Regions from separate parts of the Clostridium sp. CS1-1 genome, predicted to be linked through region 2. Evidence: riboswitches for the same ligand, from Rfam matches in the RefSeq annotation. Region 2 holds a riboswitch; each other region holds the start of a gene.

Region 1 (3,255 bases), 1.1 Mb from region 2:
GATGTAATTATCAGTTACATTGGTCCTGTTGTAGGAGCATATGGAGGACCTGAGGCACTAGCTGTTTTCTTTTTAGGAAAAGAAAGAGATATTCAAGCAGAATCCTAATATTGTAAGAGCAGAATAATGATGTACCTTTAAAACATTATAATCTACCTATAGGTATGTAAATAAAAAAGGTTTAGTCAATAAAAACTAAACCTTTTTTATGAGTTATAAAATCATTTCATGGCTGTAAATATGAAATGATTTTTTCTTCAGATGTGGATTACCATTTACCTGAAAACTACTTAAATCTTATCCGATGATTACCTGACTTAATATTACCACTTGGCTCAAGTTCCACTTTATGACAAGTGCAAATTTTTGACCTACTTTATTTATTCTACATTGATCATAAAATCTCCTGTTCTTAAGGCCAATTTAAATCATAAATATAATATAATTTTTTATATATGAATGCACCAAACATTTAAACTCATACTTAAACTTAACTTAAAAATTATATAATATAGATTATATTTGACCATAACATATATTCTTATCTTTATGACTTAAAAAATCCGTAAATTAAAAGCTAATAAGCTTTTGAGGTATGAGTTTACTTGGCTCATACTTCAAAACTTATCTGACATTATAGTCTAGTTTTATTTCACTTTACTCACACTACAAGCATTAAGCAGTTTTTTTATTATCTTCATTATTCTTAACATTTATCGGTCTCAATTTAGGTAATCCAGTTAGAATTGCTATTAAAGCGCAAGCTCCCATTAAATAAGGATAGAACAAATACTTCATCACTAAAATAGGAGATATTTTAGCTACACCAGCAGCTACAAGTATCTGAGCTCCGTAAGGTATAATTCCCTGAATAAAACAGGAGAAAGTATCTAATAGACTAGCCGACTTTCTTGGATCTACTCCAAATTTATCTGCAATATCCTTTGCTAATGGACCAACCATAACTATTGCTACAGTGTTATTGGCTGTACATGCATCTACTACACTTATAAGCGCAGCAATTCCAAATTCAGCACCTTTTTTGCTCTTAATTCGTTTTGTTATAAAATTAATAATAAAATCAATTCCGCCGTTATATTTAACTAACTCTACCATTCCGCTTATCAAAAGTGACATGATAACTAAATCAGACATACCTGTAATTCCTTTTCCAGCCGATTGAGCAAAGCCTATTAAATTAAAGGCACCTGTTGCCATTCCCACTACCCCTGAAAACAAAGTACCAAATATCAGTACCAGAATTACATTCCCTCCAATTAAAGCACCTATTAAGACAAATACATAAGGAAGTACTTTAATTAACGAATAGCTATAATTACCAACTAAAGCAATTTCCTTTCCACTTGTAATGACAGCAAGGATAATTGCGGTTATTACAGCTGCTGGAAGAACAATTTTGAAATTAACTTTAAACTTATCTTTCAATTCACAACCTTGAGTTTTAGTAGCAGCTATTGTTGTATCTGAAATCATCGAAAGATTATCTCCAAACATCGCTCCACCTACTACCGCTGCTAACGCAAGTTCTACTGGAACACCGGTTTTAGTAGCTAGTCCTACCGCCATAGGCGCTATAGCCGCAATTGTTCCCATTGAAGTCCCTATTGAAGTTGAAATGAAACATCCGATAATAAACACACCTGCAATCAAAATATTACTCGGCAAAATGCTTAACCCAAGGTTAACAGTAGAATCAACAGCCCCCATATCCTTTGCTACCTGAGCAAAGGAACCAGCTAATATAAATATTATGCACATTAAAATAATATTTGTGTCCGCAGCTCCCAAGCAAAATCTTTCTAATTTATTATTAAAACTTTCCTTCCTATTCATGGCTAATGCTACTAAAGCTGCTATTAAGAATGGTACCGTAACTGGCAAAGCATAAAAATCATTAGTTACAATTCCAGTAATTATGTACACAGCCACAAAAATTAAAAATGGCAATAATGCCCATGGGTTTCCTGTTTTGTTTTGACTCATTATAAACTCCTCCTCTTTTTCAATTGATGTTAAGTTCTAACTTATTTAAATTGCTATTGATTTATACTGTTTTAAGACAACCTTCAATTTAAATTTTGATGTTAAAACTCATAAATGGTGTAATCTTTAGTTCTTTGTATCATAATTTTAGACAATAAAAAAACTTCTTGCAGATAAATCAAGAAGTTAATACACCTTTCCTCATCTGCCAGGTAAAACCTGCTGGATTTAGCACCTTTAAAAGCACATCGTACTTTTGGGTTGCCGGGTATCATAGGGCCAGTCCCTCCACCACTCTTGATAAGAAGTTACTATTTAATTTTACTGTTGTATTATATCAATTTAACAGAATAAAGTCAACCACTATTTGAAAGATATCAATTCAAATATTTCATATTTCACAATTGTCCTTTTTGAATAATAACTAACCAATACAAATAAAAAGAATATAGTAATAATCGGCATACTAACGTAACCCAGTACTATATTCTCAGTAATATCCTATTACTTTGAAGACTCCTCAACAATTTTTATTCCTGCACTTGCCCCAATTCTATTAGCACCAGCTTCTATCATGGCTCTTGTAGCCTCAAAATCTCTAATTCCCCCAGAAGCTTTTACTCCAACATCAGCTCCTACAGTTTTTCTCATTAAGACCACGTCCTCTACTTTTGCTCCACCAGAGCTAAATCCTGTGGAAGTCTTTACAAAATCTGCACCAGCCTTAACTGACAGTTCACAAGCTTTTACCTTTTCTTCTTCAGTTAATAAACAAGTCTCAATAATAACCTTGACTAATGCCTTTCCTTTCGCTTGTTCCACAACATATCTTATATCCTCTTCGACAACATCATACATTTTATCCTTCAAGGCACCAACATTTATTACCATATCAACCTCTTGAGCTCCATTTTGAATGGCATTTTCTGTCTCAAAGGCCTTAACCTCTTTAGTATTAGCTCCTAAAGGAAACCCAATTACGACACAAGTTTTTACATCTGTTCCTTCAAGTTCTTTTCTTACTAAAGATGTATAATAAGGATTCACACAAACAGATGCAAAATTATATTTTCTAGCCTCTTCACATAGCCTTATCACCTGCTGTTCTGTTGCTTCTGGTTTAAGTATTGTATGATCTATATATCTTTGTATTTCCATTTTGTTTATCTCCCTTCAAATTCATAACCAATTCTTAAGGCCACAGTTTAATTGTAACTGTGACCTTAAATTTTATTCTTTTGTCTTAAATTT
Region 2 (3,255 bases):
GAGTTAAGATATTCTGGTACTCATGTTTCTCCTATAGCAGCTCTTAGTGGAAATGGAAATAGTGTAATATACATAGGTAGTTTTTCTAAGATATTATTTCCAGGTATAAGAGTTGGATGGATTTTAGCGGATAAAAAGCTTATAGGATATTTAGAAAGCATAAAAAGAAGTAGAAATATACATACTTCATCTTTGGATCAGGCAATCTTCTTCGATTATCTTCAAAGTGGAAGTTTTGAAAAGTATATTAAAAAAGCAAGAAAAGTCTATAGAGAAAAGTATGAATTTGCTTTAGAATGTGCTAAGAAATATATTCCTTGCAAAGAGATAATGGGTGAAGGGGGACTCCATATATTTATAAAATTAAAGGGAGTAAGTTCAAGAGAACTTTTAGACAAATGCTGTGAAGAGGGAGTTATCTTTACTCCAGGAGATATTTTTTATACAAATGGTGAAGGATCTGATACTTTAAGGCTTGGATTTTCAAGAGTGAGTATAGAGGAGATAGAAAGAGGGTTTGAAATAATAGGAAGTGCTATAGAGAAATTTCGTTAAAATCAATATCTGTAACTTAATTCAGGTGTTATTAAATTAATAGTTTAATACTATTACTATAGAGGCGAGGATTTTCGATAATAAAAATGGTTGACAAATCTGGAATTCAAGTGTAGTATGATATGAAAAATGAATAATTATGCACAATATGTTATATTCGTATTCTTATCCAGAGTGGTGGAGGGACTGGCCCTATGAAACCCGACAACCGGCATTTTTATTTAAATGTATCGGTGTCAATTCCTACAGGATATTATATCCTGGTAGATAAGAAAGATAGTTTATTTTAAGATTAGATATAATTCTAACTTAAAACAAAAGGCTGTTTTTCTTATGTTGAAGAAAAATAGCCTTTTATTTTATGTTTTTTCAAGTCTTGGTATTTCCAGCAAAATAAAACTTAGTTAATACAGATGAAAGTAGAAAGTTATAACGTATGAGTGTTATTGCAATTATAATTTATTGAAAATTCAGTTTCAAGGATAACCTAATAAGTTTTGCAGTTTGATAATATGTATTTAAGCAACCATTTTACTTTATCACTGTATAACTAAGAATTAGTAAAACAAGTAATTATTTAAAGAAAGGTGAATAAAGATGATCAAAATAACAGAAGAAATTTTAAAAAGTATTGAGGAATTTAAAGTAAATGCTGAATTATGTGATAGGGATGAACTAGACGTTGCTGAATACAGAAAACGTATTGTTGCGATGGGTGTTTATAAACAAAGAGTTAAAGGCACGTATATGGTAAGGTTAAGAGCTACAGGTGGAGTTATAGAGCTAAATCAGCTCCATGCTATAAGTGAAGCGTCCAAAAAACATGGACATAAAAAAATACATTTCACCACTAGACAGGATATTCAGTTTCAAGCATTACCAATGAGCAGTATATATAACATCATGAAAGATGTTATAAAGGTTGATATAACTACAAAAGGAGCTTGTGGAGACACAGTGAGAAACGTGGGATGTTCACCGCTTTCTGGAGTAGCAATAGATGAAGTTTTTGATGTAACTCCTTATGTAAAAGCGGTTATAAATCACCTAATGAAAAACCCTGCTGCTCTTCAGCTTCCAAGAAAATATAAGATAGCTTTCTCAAATACTCCGGAGGATACTGGAAATGCTACTATGGCTGATTTAGGTTTTATAGCTAAGATAAATAATGGTGTAGAAGGCTTTGAAGTTTATGGAGGAGGAGGTTTCGGTGGAAGACCTAGAATGTCCTTAAAACTTGCAGATTTCATAGAGGATAAAGATATTTTATATTATGCACAGGCTATGAAAGAAGTCTTTGAGCAAGAAGGAGACAGAACAAATAGACATCAAGCTAGAATTAGATATATTGTGCATAGATTAGGAGAAGAAAAATTCCTTGAGTTATTTAACTCACAGGTTGCAAAGGTTAAAGCAGAGGTAAACTTAGATTTCAGAGTAGATGAAGAAGATATACGAATTGAGCAAGATCCTATACAAACAGCGGAAGAAGTAAATCAAACTCTTGAAGTTAACAAGCAATATAAAAATATGTTATTTGCACAAAAGCAATTAGGATATTATTCAGTTTATATTCATCATAAAGGTTTAGGAGGGGGACGGGGTGACTCTAAGAATTGAGGGTGTAAGTAAAAGATACAAGGGAGCTAATAAGGAATTTGAAATACTTAGAAATATAGATTTAATAATAGGTTCAGTGTTTGCTGTATCTATGTCAATAGAAAGTGGCATTAAAAATTTAAATCCTAATTATATAAGAGTAGCCGAGATGACGGGAGCTAAAGGCTATACATTATATAAAGAGGTAATTTTTCCAGCAGCTATTCCAGTTATTGTAGGTGGAGTAAAACAAGGATGGGCTTTTGCTTGGAGAGGGCTAATTGCCGGGGAAATGATAGCTTCTTCTATGAATGGATTAGGAAAAGCTTAAAGTGTAACTTATCCGCCGGGATATACTAGTAATTCTTCTGCACTATAAATACTTTTAATTCGTCTAAAGCTCAGATAGAAGAAAAAGCTAAGACTCATAAAAAAGTATTTAAATATACTTCATAATTACTAATATATCCCTCTATGTAAAGTTACTCTTCAAATCAGAATTCTATAGTTTTAAAGTACATAGATATAGCGGGAGGAATAAATAATGAGTGAATTATCACATCTTGATAAATTGGAAGCAGAAGCTATATAACACTAAAGTTCACAAAGGAGAGAGTGTGAGCAGAGGATTACAATTGATGTAGCATATCATTATCTTACAACAGATAGACGAGGCTTTATCGTAGCTGATACACCAGGCCGTGAAGAATATACTAGAAATATGGCAGTTGGTGCATCCTTTGCAAATCTTGCTATCATACTAGTAGATGCAAAGCAAGGAGTACTTGTTCAAACAAGAATACACGCAAGAATCTGTTCTTTAATAGGTATAAAACATCTTATATTTGCTGTTAATAAGATGGATTTAATCGGATATGATCAGGAAAGATTCCTGAAGATTGAAGAACAAATTAGAGAATTAGAAAATGAACTTTCTTTCTTATACAGTAGGCGATGAGATTCCAGTTAAAGGTGAGAGCTATCATTATCCAGATAATATTGACATTTTAGTTCTTCGTGATTGGGTGACAATTAAAGTACGTGATAAGATGATCATTGAGATTCAGTCAATAGATGAATATAAGTACACAGGAGTCCCAA
Region 3 (3,255 bases), 490 kb from region 2:
GAATTCGTAAAATTTATTATTATCAAAGAAAAGCTGAGTAATTAAGACTTCCGCTCCACAGTCCACCTTTTCTTTAAGATGCTTTATTTCACCATCTATGTCTTTGTACTCTAAATGTCCTTCTGGATAAACCGCTGCAGATATACAGAAATCTCTCCTTTCTTTCAATTCACAGATTAAATCTTTAGAATTCTTATAATCTAAATTATCTTTTGCTATAAATTTTTTTGGTATATCTCCTCTTAGAGCGAGAACATTGTTGATATTATTATTTTTAAGTTCTCCTAAAATGCTTTTAATCTCCTCTCTCGTAGAAGTTACACAGGTCAAGTGGACTACTGATTCTATATCAAATTTATTTTTTATATCTGAAACTAACTTAATTGTCCTATCCTTACTACTTCCCCCAGCTCCATAAGTTACACTTATGAAATCTGGATTTAGTTCTTTTAGCTCCTCAATAGTTCTATACATACCATCTAACGATTTATCCTTTTTAGGTGGGAATATTTCAAATGATAAGGTTAATTTCTTATTCGACAATATATCTTTTATAAACATTTACTACCTCCGATCATACAATAAATATACATTTTTTCTCAATCTCTTCATATAGATGAACAACTTCAAATCTAGACTTATGAACATAAACAATTCCCTCAATTTACTCGGTTCTAGCACATTCATAAGTCAAAGTTTGAATTGCGATATCTATATAGATATACAAATTAGAAGTTTGACCTATACAGAGGGATATATTAGTGATTCTGAAGCACATTTAAATACTTTTTTGTGAGTCTTAGCGAGGTTACAAGGAAAAGCTTAGAACTTCGATATGTCTGAGCGACAGCGAGTTTATCGAAGTTCTTGGCTTTTCCTTGTAGCCAAGCTTTAGACGAATTAAAAAGTATTTATGGTGCAGAAGAATCGCTAATATATCCCGGAGTGTACGTCTATCTTTGTGTTGTTTTATCTATAATTTAAAAGAGCTGCTTTTCCATAAGAAAAGCAGCTCTAGAAATTCTCTCAAATATTCTTAGGCCGTTCTTCTTATCTGTCAGAATAACCATTATTCTGCAGGAATTGACACCGATACATTCAAAATAAAATGCCGGTTGTCGGGTTTCATAGGGCCAGTCCCTCCACCACTCTTGATAAGAAAACTATATTCAATTACATTTTATGTAATCATAATACTTTTTAAAAAGCTTGTCAATATATAATTACTTAGCTTATTAAATTTTTTAAACCGCTTAAAATAACTATAATTCAAGTAATTAGAGAATCCTTGAACTTTTTTATAGTCGAACATATAAAATAATTATATTAATCACTAGTCCATATTATTCCTCATGGTATTCTTAGCCTGAAAGTAGTATAAAAAACTTTTATGACTGAAACTTTAGAATTATCCGCACTTCTATGCAAGTTGATTTCAATATAATTTCAAAAACTTTTTTTAGGGTATTGACATCATATTCTAATATTTGGTATCATAATCTCAATCGAATACGGAACTTCTTATCCAGAGAGGCGGAGGGACTGGCCCTACGATGCCCGGCAACCTGAATATATATTCAACGGTGCTAATTCCAGCAGGTGAAAACCTGAAAGATGAGAAGCATGAAGATTAAAACTTCTTGTGTCTCATTTGCACGAGAAGTTTTTTATTTTACCAAATATTAGAATCTAATAACTTATATCGAATTCTCAACATAGAAGTTCCGTTCAAATATTAAACTTTAATTATTTAAGGAGGAATTTATTATGACAAGAAAATTAAGATTTGACACTATTCAAGCACATGGAGGACATACACCAGATGCAAGCAGCAAATCAAGAGCGGTTCCAATTTATCAAACATCATCTTATGTTTTTGATAGCGTGGAACATGCTGCTAACTTATTTGGTCTTTCAGAAGTTGGAAATATCTATACAAGGTTAACGAACCCGACCACAGCTGTATTAGAAGAAAGAGTTTCTCAGCTTGAGGGTGGAGTTGGTGCCGTGGCTACTGCGTCAGGAATGGCCGCAATTACTTATGCAATAACAAACATTGCAGGTGCTGGAGATGAAATAGTGGCTGCTGCTACACTTTATGGAGGAACATATACTTTATTTTCCCACACTTTTAAAAACTTTGGAATTAAAGTTAATCTTGTAGACCCAGATGAACCTGAAAACTTTGAGGCTGCTATAACTGAAAAGACAAAGGCAGTATATATAGAAACCATAGGAAATCCAGGGATAAACCTTGTTGATATCCAAGCCGTTGCAGATATTGCACATAAGCATGGAATTCCTCTAATAGTAGATAACACTTTTGCATCACCTTATCTTTGCAGACCAATTGAATTTGGTGCAGATATAGTAGTTCATTCTCTTACAAAGTTTATTGGAGGACACGGTACATCTATAGGCGGCATAGTTGTAGACTCAGGAAAATTCAACTGGGATAATGGAAAATTCCCTGGACTTGTAGAACCTGATGAAAGCTATCACGGCCTTAAATTTGTAGAAGCTGTTGGTGCTGCTGCTTACATCACTAAACTAAGAGTATCCCTTTTAAGAGACTTAGGCGCTTGTATATCACCATTTAACTCCTTCTTACTAATATTAGGCCTTGAAACCCTATCACTTAGAGTACAAAAACATGTTGATAACACTAGAAAAATTGTAGAGTTCTTAAACAATCATCCTAAGATTGAATGGGTTAGCTATCCAGAGCTAGAAGGAAATAAGTACTTCAATTTATCAAAAAAATACCTTCCTCTAGGAGCTGGTTCTATATTCACCTTCGGAGTAAAAGGTGGAGTTGATGCTGGTAAAAAGATAATAGAAGGGGTAGAAATATTTTCACACCTTGCTAACGTTGGAGATGCTAAATCATTAATAATTCATCCAGCCTCTACAACTCACTCCCAGCTTAATGAAGAACAACTAATTCAGGCAGGAGTTAGACCTGAACTTATAAGAATTTCTATTGGTATCGAAGATGCTAATGATTTAATTGAGGATCTTTCTGCTGCATTAGATCAAATTTAGCCCTCAATACTTTAATAAGTTAATACTGTGTATTAGGCAATTGGCAATTAGCATTGTTTACTCCTAAAATGAAAGTAATGGTAAAAACATATTGCCAATTGTCCTTTTTATAGATAAGCAACACCGAAAGTAGACTTACCCTCCGAGAAATAATACCAATTTTCGGTACGTTAAATATTTTTAAGAAGTCTAAAGCTCAGGATTTACGAA

Evidence for each region. A riboswitch is a leader RNA that binds a small molecule or an ion and turns the genes downstream of it on or off. The one in region 2 is predicted to bind S-adenosylmethionine.
Region 1: it holds a riboswitch for S-adenosylmethionine, as region 2 does, so the genes downstream of both, AC0N0V_RS09630 (Na+/H+ antiporter NhaC family protein) here and AC0N0V_RS04245 (hypothetical protein) in region 2, are expected to answer to the same signal.
Region 3: it holds a riboswitch for S-adenosylmethionine, as region 2 does, so the genes downstream of both, AC0N0V_RS02015 (O-acetylhomoserine aminocarboxypropyltransferase/cysteine synthase family protein) here and AC0N0V_RS04245 (hypothetical protein) in region 2, are expected to answer to the same signal.

Annotation. Positions count from the first base shown of each region.
Region 1 covers NZ_CM148680.1:2,057,367-2,060,621, reverse strand. Annotated here, with positions in the region: gene AC0N0V_RS09635 (DegV family protein) at 1-108, shown strand, start outside; gene AC0N0V_RS09630 (Na+/H+ antiporter NhaC family protein) at 676-2,004, opposite strand; SAM riboswitch class I at 2,203-2,311, opposite strand; gene deoC (deoxyribose-phosphate aldolase) at 2,509-3,162, opposite strand; gene AC0N0V_RS09620 (substrate-binding domain-containing protein) at 3,255-3,255, opposite strand, start outside.
Region 2 covers NZ_CM148680.1:953,970-957,224, forward strand. Annotated here, with positions in the region: gene pdxR (MocR-like pyridoxine biosynthesis transcription factor PdxR) at 1-555, shown strand, start outside; SAM riboswitch class I at 718-829, shown strand; gene AC0N0V_RS04245 (hypothetical protein) at 1,153-2,175, shown strand; gene AC0N0V_RS04250 (ABC transporter permease) at 2,159-2,485, shown strand; partial or broken gene AC0N0V_RS04255 (GTP-binding protein) at 2,768-3,091, shown strand; gene AC0N0V_RS04260 (hypothetical protein) at 3,081-3,255, shown strand, end outside.
Region 3 covers NZ_CM148680.1:462,906-466,160, reverse strand. Annotated here, with positions in the region: gene metF (methylenetetrahydrofolate reductase [NAD(P)H]) at 1-561, opposite strand, end outside; SAM riboswitch class I at 1,048-1,161, opposite strand; SAM riboswitch class I at 1,519-1,621, shown strand; gene AC0N0V_RS02015 (O-acetylhomoserine aminocarboxypropyltransferase/cysteine synthase family protein) at 1,768-3,045, shown strand.